DNA from 2 places in the Microbacterium sp. NPDC056736 genome. Region 1 is predicted to be linked to the other one. Evidence: predicted binding sites of a transcription regulator. Region 1 holds the regulator's gene; the other holds the start of a gene.
The links. Region 1 encodes HspR, which represses chaperone genes until heat shock. Its sites were predicted from a motif close to AAGTTGAGTCNNNNNGACTCAACTT; they were not measured.

Region 1 (4,406 bases):
CACGTGGCCAACTTCGGCCTGTACGGGTCGCCGCAGCGCACCCTCGTGTTCGACCTGAACGACTTCGACGAGGCCGCGTGGGCGCCCTGGGAGTGGGACCTCAAGCGCCTCGTCACGAGCATCGTCATCGCCGGCCAGTCGACGTCGCGCGACGACCGGGTGATCCGCGACGCGGCGCTCGAGGCGGTGCGCACCTACGCACGGTCGCTCCGCGCCGGCGCCAAGCGCAGCCCGCTGAAGCGCTACTACGACCGGTTCGATGCGCTCGCGGCCGAGGAGGCCGCGGACGCCGAGACCCGCGACGTCATCGCCGGCGCCGTCCGCGACGCCGAGCGGCGCACCGGCAAGCGCGCCGCCCGCAAGCTCACCACGGTCGACGAGGCCGGGCGCGTCGTGTTCGTCGAGTCACCGCCCACCATGACGCACGTCGGCGCGCTCATGGAGGGTCGCGTGCTGAGCGTGCTCGACCAGTTCCGCGAATCGGTGAGCGTCGACATCCGCGCGCTCCTCCAGAAGTACTCGCTCTCGGACGTGTCGCTGCGGGTGGTGGGTGTCGGCAGCGTCGGCACGCGCTGCTTCCTGCTGTCGATGCAGGACGGCGACGACGGGGTGCTGCTCCTCCAGGGCAAGGAGGCCGGTCGCAGCGTCCTCATCGAGCACGGCGGCATCGAGCAGCCGCCCGGGGTGGCCCGCTACATCGAGCAGCACGGCGAGGGCGGCCGCGTCGTGGCGATGCAGCGCATCCTGCAGGCCGTCTCAGACCCCTTCCTCGGCCACGTGCGGCGGTCGCCCGAGGGAGCCCAGCGTGACTTCTACGTGCGGCAGTTCCACGACATGAAGGGCGGCTTCGACATCGACACGCTCGACGACGTCCCCTTCCGGTGGTACGCCGACGCGTGCGCGGCGACACTCGCCCGTGCGCACGGCCAGTCCCCCGACGCGGCCACGGTCTCGGGATACGTCGGCCGCGGCAAGGTCGTCGGCGAGGCGATCCTGGAGTGGGCGTACGCGTACGCCGCGCTCTCGCACGCCGACTGGGAGCTCTTCCGCCGGCACCGCAACGTCGACGCGGTCTGACCGCGGCCCTGGCTGCGGCGTGCGGACACAGCGTCGGAGGTCTGTGCAGACACGCCGGAGCACGGATGCCTCGGCCCGGCGTGTCGCCGAGAACCTCCGATTCCCTGCCCGGCGTCAGGCGGACGGCGGGTGGGACTCGAGCCACTCCCGTCCGACGCGCTTGGTGACCTTGAGCAGCCAGGCGTCGGTGATCACCTCGCGCAGGTGATCGGCGGCGACGGCGTCGAGCCGCACGAGCACCGCGGGAAAGCCGTCGAAGTGCGGGATGGTGAAGAACGCGTCGGGATACGTCTCGAGCAGCGCCTCTTTCACCTGGAGTCCGTCGGTGCGCACGCCCACGATGTCGCCCGCCGGCCAGCTGCGGCCGAGCGCGTCGAGCTGCTCGAGGTCGCGCCGGCTCGGGCCGCGCTGCCAGACGAAGGCGCCGGCCTGTGTGCGCCAGGTCGCTCCGCCGCGGTGCCCGTCGACGCGCTCGACGACGTCCGGCAGGTCGAGCGCGATGGCGCGCACGTCGTCGAGGGTCGCCATGCCCCCATGGTGTCGCACCCGTGGCTTCCGCGTAACCGGCTGCACCGGCGCACGGACACCACGGGACCTTCGGCTCACCCGGGCGTGCCCGCACGCTCGTAGCGTGTGCGGTGGAGCCCTCGCGGGCTCGATCCGGAAGTGAGGCACATCATGAAGCGCCTGCCCGTGCAGATCACCCTCGGCGCGGTCGTCCTCGTCGCCGGCGTGCTGCTGTTCATCCAGACCGCCGGGTGGGCGACGATCCCCGGCCCCGTCTGGGCCGCTGTGCTGGCCGTGGTGAGCGGCGCGTTCTGGTACGTGTTCTTCGCCGACGCCGACGCGTGGTGGGCCGCCATCCCCGGTGCGGCGCTCGCCGGCGCCGCCGTCACACCGCTGATGGAACTCGACCCCGACGGACTCGGCCAGTGGACCGAGGTGCCGATGCTGGCCCTGCTCGGCGTCGGCTTTGCGGCGATCTACCTGCGAGACCACCGCCGCTGGTGGGCGATCATCCCGGCCGGGGTGCTGCTGACGCTCTCGATCGTCACCGCCATCGCGGCGGCGGCGAGCGGTCCCGTCGTCGGGGCCGTCTTCCTGACCGGCGCGGCCGTGACGTTCGCACTGGTCGCGCTGCTGCCGGGCGGCCAGACGCGCCGGTGGTGGGCGCTGATCCCTGCCGGGGCGCTCGCGATCGCCGCGCTCGTCGTGCTGGCGGGAGCGTCGGAGTGGCTTCTCGTGCTGAACCTGGCCTGGCCGCTGGCGATCGTGGCCGCCGGCACGTTCATCATCTGGCGCGCGCTGCGCCCCAGCCGCCGCTGAGGCGTCCGCTCAGGATGCCGGACCGCCGGGCCGATCGGCATCGCCGGTCGCCGGCGCGATCGGTGTGCGCGGGCGCCACACGACGATCTCGGTCGCCCGGCGCACGCGGGTGCCGTGCCGCAGCGTCACCACCGAGCCCGTCGAGCCGGCCGCGAAGACGCGCGCACCCGGACGCTTCTCGAGCTCGGCGCGCATGCGGTCCTCGAGGTCGCGCACGCGGCCGTGGAGCTCCTGCACGCGGTTCTCGAGCTCGAGGATGCGCATGATCGCCGGAAGGCCGATGCCGTCGGACGACATGCGCGCGACCTCGCGAAGCTGCTCCACGTGGCGCAGTGAGTACCGCCGGGAGCCGCCCAGCGTGCGGGCGGGCACGACCAGACCCAGCCGGTCGTACTGACGGAGCGTCTGCGGGTGCATGCCCGACAGCTCGGCGGCGACGGCGATCGCGAAGATCGGGGCATCCTCGTCGATCTCGTTCTCGGTCATCATCGTCACCTCCTCACGTCCCGAAACGAGGATGTCAGCCCCGCGCCTTCGTCATGAGGTCGGCGCGCGGGTTCTCCTTCGGCTCCAGGCTCTGGAACCGCTCGAGCGCCTCGCGGGCGGCGTCGTCGAGGTGCGACGGCACGGCCACCTGCACCTCGGCGAGCAGATCGCCGGTGCCCTTGCTCGTCTGCACTCCGCGACCCTTCACCCGCAGCACGCGGCCGGAGGGGGTGCCCGGCGCGACGCGCAGCCGCACCGGGTCGCCGCCGAGGGTCGGCACCTCGATGGTCGCACCCAGCGTCGCCTCGGTGAACGTCACCGGCACGACCACCCGGAGGTTCAGGCCCTCCCGCGTGAAGACCGGATGCGGCCGCACGGCCACCTGCACCACGACGTCGCCGTGCTCGCCGCCGTCGGGCGACGGGCGGCCGCGGCCGCGGAGCCGGATCTTCTGCCCGTCGGACACGCCGGCCGGGATCTTCACCTTGAAGGGCTTGCCGTCGTCGCCCTGGAGCGTGATCGTCTCGCCCTTGGTCGCCGTGATGAAGTCGATCGTCGTGCGCGCCGTGACGTCGGCGCCCCGGGTCGGGCCGCCGTAGCCGCGGAAGCCCCCGCTCGGCTGCCCGAACCGGCCCGTGCCGAACCCGGTGCCGCGCTGCTGCTGATTGAACATCGCGAAGATGTCGTCGAAGTCCTCGGCTGACTGGTACCGGGCACCGCGGCCCTGGTTGAACATCGAGAAGACATCCTCGAAGCCCCCGGCGCCGCCCTGGCCGCCCGCGGTGAAGCGGGCACCCGAGCCCATTGCGCGGATCTGGTCGTACTCCTTGCGCTGCTCGGGGTCGGAGAGCACCGAGTACGCCTCGCTGACCTCCTTGAACTTCGCCTCGGCGGCCGCGTCACCCTGGTTGGAGTCGGGGTGGTACCGGCGGGCGAGCTTGCGGTACGTCTTCTTCAGGTCCGCCTCGCTGACGTCCTTGGCGACGCCGAGCACCGAGTAGAAGTCCTTGTCGAACCAGTCCTGACTGGCCATGGATGCCCCTCTCCGGTGCTACTCGGCCGGCACAGCGACGACGACCTTCGCCGGACGCAGTTCCACCGAGCCGAGCCGATAGCCGATCTCGACGACCTCGAGGATCGTCGTCTCGGTCACACCCGGGGTCGGCGCCTGGAAGATCGCCTCGTGCTGCTGCGGGTCGAACACCTCGCCGGACGCACCGTAGGTGCTGAGCCCGATCCGCTCGGCGACGCCGCGGAGCTTCTCGGCGATCGCCGCGAACGGCGAGCCCTCCTCGAGGTCGCCGTGCTTCTCGGCACGGTCGAGGTCGTCGAGCACGGGCAGCAGGCCCTTCGCGACCGCTCCCTTGGCGCGCTCGATCTCGACCTCGCGCTGCTCCTCGGTGCGGCGGCGGTAGTTGGCGTACTCCGCCTGCAAACGCTTCAGGTCGTTCAGCAGCTGCGACTCGAGGTCGGCGATCACGGCGTCCTCGGCCGCGGCATCCGCGTTCTGCTGCGCA
Region 2 (4,406 bases), on a different contig from region 1:
GGGCACCGCGTCCGGGGACGGGCAGCCGTAGGGTGGGCGCCATGCACACACGCAACCAGGCCAGGCTGCAGGTGGTGGCCGGTCCGATGTTCGCCGGCAAGTCCGAGGAGCTGCTGCGGCGGGTCCGCCGCGCGCGCATCGCCGGGCTGTCGGTCGAGGTGCTCAGCCATGCGCTCGACGATCGGCGCGGCGAGGGTCAGGTCAGCTCCCATTCGGGACTCAGCGTGGCGTCGAGGCCGGTCGCCGACGTCGCCGGGCTCGTGTCCGCCGTGCGCGGCAGGGACCTGGATCTCGTCGCCGTCGACGAGGCGCAGTTCTTCGGTCCCGAGCTCGTCGGCGCCGTGGACGGGCTGGTCGCCGACGGCGTGGACGTCGTGGTGTCGGGCCTGTGCGTCACGTTCGACGGGGAGCCCTTCGAGCCCCTCCCGTCGCTGATGGCGATCGCCGAGGACGTGATCAAGCTGACCGCGGTGTGCGCCGTGTGCGGGGAGGACGCCGCATTCCATCAGCGGATCTCGGCAGCGGATGCCGGTGACGCCAGGATCCCGACCCTCGCGCAGATCGGCGGCATCGAGTCCTATCAGGCCCGCTGCCGCCGGCATTTCACCGGCCGCGGGAGCCGGTGAACGAGGGCCGCAGTGCCAGGATGAGGCATGACCTTTGGGCTGGCGCGCGATGTGATGCGCCCGACCGACTCGCCGCGCGCCGACCGCGTCACCTATGTCGAGCTCTTCTTCGACCTCGTCTTCGTGTTCGCCCTGACGCAGCTGTCGAGCTATCTCGCCGAGCAGCAGAATCCGGCGGGCCTGCTCGAGGGCGTGATCATGGTGTGCGCCCTGTGGTGGGCGTGGGTCTCGACCACGTGGGTCACGAACTGGCTCGACCCCGTCGCGCTGCCCGTGCGCGGCGTCGTGATCGGCCTCGCCTTCGTGGCCCTGGTGATGAGCGTGGCGATCGCGGAGGCGTTCGGCGAGCGGGCGTGGGCATTCGCCCTCGCCTACGTCGTGCTGCAGATCGGCCGCACGGCGTTCATCGTGTGGGCGACGCGTCGCCATGACCGCCAGGTGTCGCACGACTTCACGCTGGTGCTGGTCTGGACGGCTGTGGCCGCGGGCCTGTGGATCGCCGGGGCACTGCTGCCGCTGTGGTGGCAGCTGCCGCTCTGGGCGGCCGCCCTCGCCGTGGAGCTCCTCGGCACCATCCTCGGCTTCCCCGTCCCCGGACGCGGCCGCGTGCTCATCGGCGCCTGGGACCTCTCCGGGCCCCATATCGCCGAGCGCACGGCCCTGTTCGTCCTCATCGCCCTGGGCGAGGGGCTCCTGGTCACCGGGTTCGCCTTCGTGGCGAAGGAGTCATCGGCCGAGTCCATCATCGCCATGGCGGCGGCGTTCGCCGCCGCGGCCGCCATCTGGTGGATCTACTTCGATCACGGCGAGCGCTTGGGCTCGGAGGCGATCGAGGCGGCCGACGAGCCCGGCCGCCTCGCGCGGACGGCGTATACCTGGATCCACCTCGCCATCATCGGCGGGATCGTCGCGCTGAGCGTGGGCGACAAGGAGGCCCTCGCCCATCCGCGGGCAGCCGGCTTCGCGCCCACGGTCGCCGTGCTGCTGGGCCCGCTGCTGTTCCTGATCGGCTGCGTCCTCTTCCGGCGCGTGCTCGAGCAGCGGTGGGCGCGTGCCCAGCTCGCGGGCATCGCGGCGCTGCTGGTCGTCGGCGCGGTGGCGCTGGCCTCGGGCGGGATCGGTGCGCTGTGGCTCACCGTCGCCGCCTCCGTCGTGCTCGCCGGAGTCGCCGCGGGCGAGACGCTCGATCGCGTCCGCCGCGGCCGCCGCAGCGGAGGCTGAGCGGGCCCGGACCGGCTGCTGCGGCCTCGCTCCCGGGCCGTGCGGAAAGACGGGATGCCCCGTCCCCGGCGTGGGGACGAGGCATCCGTCGATCGTGCGCGGCTCAGCCGGTCACTGCTCGATGGGCTGCGGCGCGTCCGAGGTGGACTCGTGCGCCTGGATGGTGGGCGACGACCCCTCGGTCGTCACCTCGACCTTGCGCGGCTTCGCCTTCTCGCTGACGGGGATCGTGACGCTCAGCACGCCGTTGTTGTAGCTGGCGGAGATGCTGTCGGTGTCGATCCCCTGGCCGAGGTTGAGCTGCCGCAGGAAGCTCGCGGCCTCGCGCTCACGGGTGATCCACTTGACGTCTTCGCCGCTGTGGAGGGTGCGCTCGGCGCGGATGGTCAGGAGCTGGCCGTCCACGTCGATGTCGACGGATCCCGGGTCGATGCCCGGCAGATCGGCGGTCAGGACGTAGTGGTCGCCATCGCGGTACAGGTCCATCGGCATGCGGCGCGGGCCGCGTCGCGTGTCGAAGAGACTCGACGCCAGACGATCGAGATCACGGAACGGGTCATACGTAGCCATGGTTGTCTCCTCTCGTTCTTGGAGTTGAGTCGAGTCGACTCAACTAATCACAGATTAGCACTCGAGGGGTGCGAGTGCTAGGTCCGCTGTTCGCCGTGAACGAACGCGTCAGCACTCGATGACGTTGACCGCGAGCCCGCCCTCGCTCGTCTCCTTGTACTTGTGCGACATGTCGATCCCCGTCTGCCGCATCGTCTCGACCACCGCATCGAGCGAGACGTAGTGCGAGCCGTCGCCGCGCAGCGCGAGCCGCGCCGCAGTGACGGCGGTGGACGCCGCGATCGCGTTGCGCTCGATGCACGGAATCTGCACCAGCCCGCCGACCGGGTCGCAGGTGAGGCCGAGATGGTGCTCCATCGCGATCTCGGCCGCGTTCTCGATCTGGCGGTTGGTGCCGCCCATCACGGCGGTGAGCCCGCCGGCGGCCATCGCGCACGCCGACCCGACCTCCGCCTGGCAGCCGCCCTCGGCCCCCGAGATCGACGCGTTCGCCTTGAAGAGAGAGCCGAGCGCCGTCGCGGTGAGGAGATACCGACGGATGCCGCGGCGACGGTTCGCCTCGGCGACCTCGCGCTCGTCCCACCCGGCGACCGCCTCGGGCGCGGCGGCATGCCCGTGGTAGCCGAGGAGGGCGCTGCCGACGAGCTCGCTGTACGGGGTGACCGCGTTGCCGGCGCCGAGCCCCGAATCGGCGAGGAAGCGCCACCAGTACATCGCCACGGCGGGCACGATCCCCGCGGCGCCGTTCGTGGGCGCGGTCACCACGCGGCCACCGGCGGCGTTCTCCTCGTTGACCGCGAGCGCGAAGGCACCGAGCCACTCCCCCGGGAGTTCGCGGCGACCGTCCGCTTCCGCCGTCTCGAGCTGTGCGCGGATGGCAGCGGCACGCCGCTTCACGCCCAGCATGCCCGGCAGCACGCCGTCGGCGCGCAGACCGGCCTCGACGCAGGCGGCCATCGCATCCCAGATGGCGTCCAGCCCCTCGGCGACCTGCTCCTCGCTGCGAAGCGCCGTCTCGTTGAGGCGGGCGGCCTCGGCGATCGTGAGGCCCCGCTCATCGCACAGCGCCAGCAGCTGCTCGGCGCTGTCGAAATCCATCGGGTACACAGACGCCGACGCAGTGGCGCCCGCGCCGGTCGACGGGTCACCCTCGCGGCGGATGAATCCGCCTCCGACCGAGTAGTACGTCTCGCGGGCGATGAGGCCGGCACCGGACACCGGCTCGATCTCGACCGTCGCGGCGGACGCGCCGGTCTCGCGGATGCCGGGACCGCTCAGCGCGCGTGCCGGGCCGTCGTCAGCGGATGCCCACGCCTCCAGCGTCATCGCGTTCGGGTGCGCGGGCAGCCTGGTCCGCGGCGCGAAGACGACGTCGTCGCGCCGGAACGGCACGGCGTGGACGCCCGCGACGGCGAGCGTCTCGCCGTCGGGCCATCCGCTCCACGCCGCACGGACGGCATCCGGATCCACCGTCTCGGGTTCGTGTCCCTGCAGGCCTGCGACCACCGCGTCCGGCGTGCCGTGGCCGATGCCGGTCGCGCCGAGCGAGCCGTAGAGCGTGCAGGTGACCCGCCGCACGCGGGGCAGCGCACCGGAGGCGCGCAGCCGCACGGCGAAGTCGTGGGCCGCCCGCATGGGGCCGACCGTGTGGGAGCTCGAGGGTCCTACGCCGATGGAGAACAGCTCGAACGCCGAGACGTAGGCGCTCATCGCCACCAGGCTAAAGCACGCCCCGTGCGATCTGCAGGGCGTTACCGAGTCGATAGGAGCACGATGCGCGCATCACGGCGATTCCGCGAGGCAGTCTGTCGACTCACGCCGAAGGCCGGAACGAGACGAGCCCCACCGTGTTGCCCTCGGAGTCCTTCACGAAGGCCTGCCACTCGTCGTGCCCGGCGGGCCCGAGCGTGTCGTCGGTGTGCGTGAAGATGACGTGCGGGGGCGAGACCACGTCCGCGCGACCCCCGAGCCGCTCGAGTGCCCTGTCGA

Region 2: ACFRAL_RS13460 (Hsp20/alpha crystallin family protein) is a predicted target of HspR. The motif match lies at 2,439-2,463, and genes of this name have one in related genera.

What each region holds. Positions count from the first base shown of each region.
Region 1 is NZ_JBHTZE010000001.1:329,867-334,272, forward strand. Features, by position in the region: gene ACFRAL_RS01500 (DUF2252 domain-containing protein) at 1-1,077, shown strand, start outside; gene ACFRAL_RS01505 (MmcQ/YjbR family DNA-binding protein) at 1,192-1,605, opposite strand; gene ACFRAL_RS01510 (hypothetical protein) at 1,756-2,403, shown strand; gene ACFRAL_RS01515 (heat shock protein transcriptional repressor HspR) at 2,413-2,892, opposite strand; gene ACFRAL_RS01520 (DnaJ C-terminal domain-containing protein) at 2,924-3,922, opposite strand; gene ACFRAL_RS01525 (nucleotide exchange factor GrpE) at 3,941-4,406, opposite strand, start outside.
Region 2 is NZ_JBHTZE010000006.1:191,273-195,678, forward strand. Features, by position in the region: gene ACFRAL_RS13450 (thymidine kinase) at 42-626, shown strand; gene ACFRAL_RS13455 (low temperature requirement protein A) at 654-1,847, shown strand; gene ACFRAL_RS13460 (Hsp20/alpha crystallin family protein) at 1,959-2,417, opposite strand; gene ACFRAL_RS13465 (L-serine ammonia-lyase, iron-sulfur-dependent, subunit alpha) at 2,526-4,127, opposite strand; gene ACFRAL_RS13470 (methylmalonyl-CoA epimerase) at 4,231-4,406, opposite strand, start outside.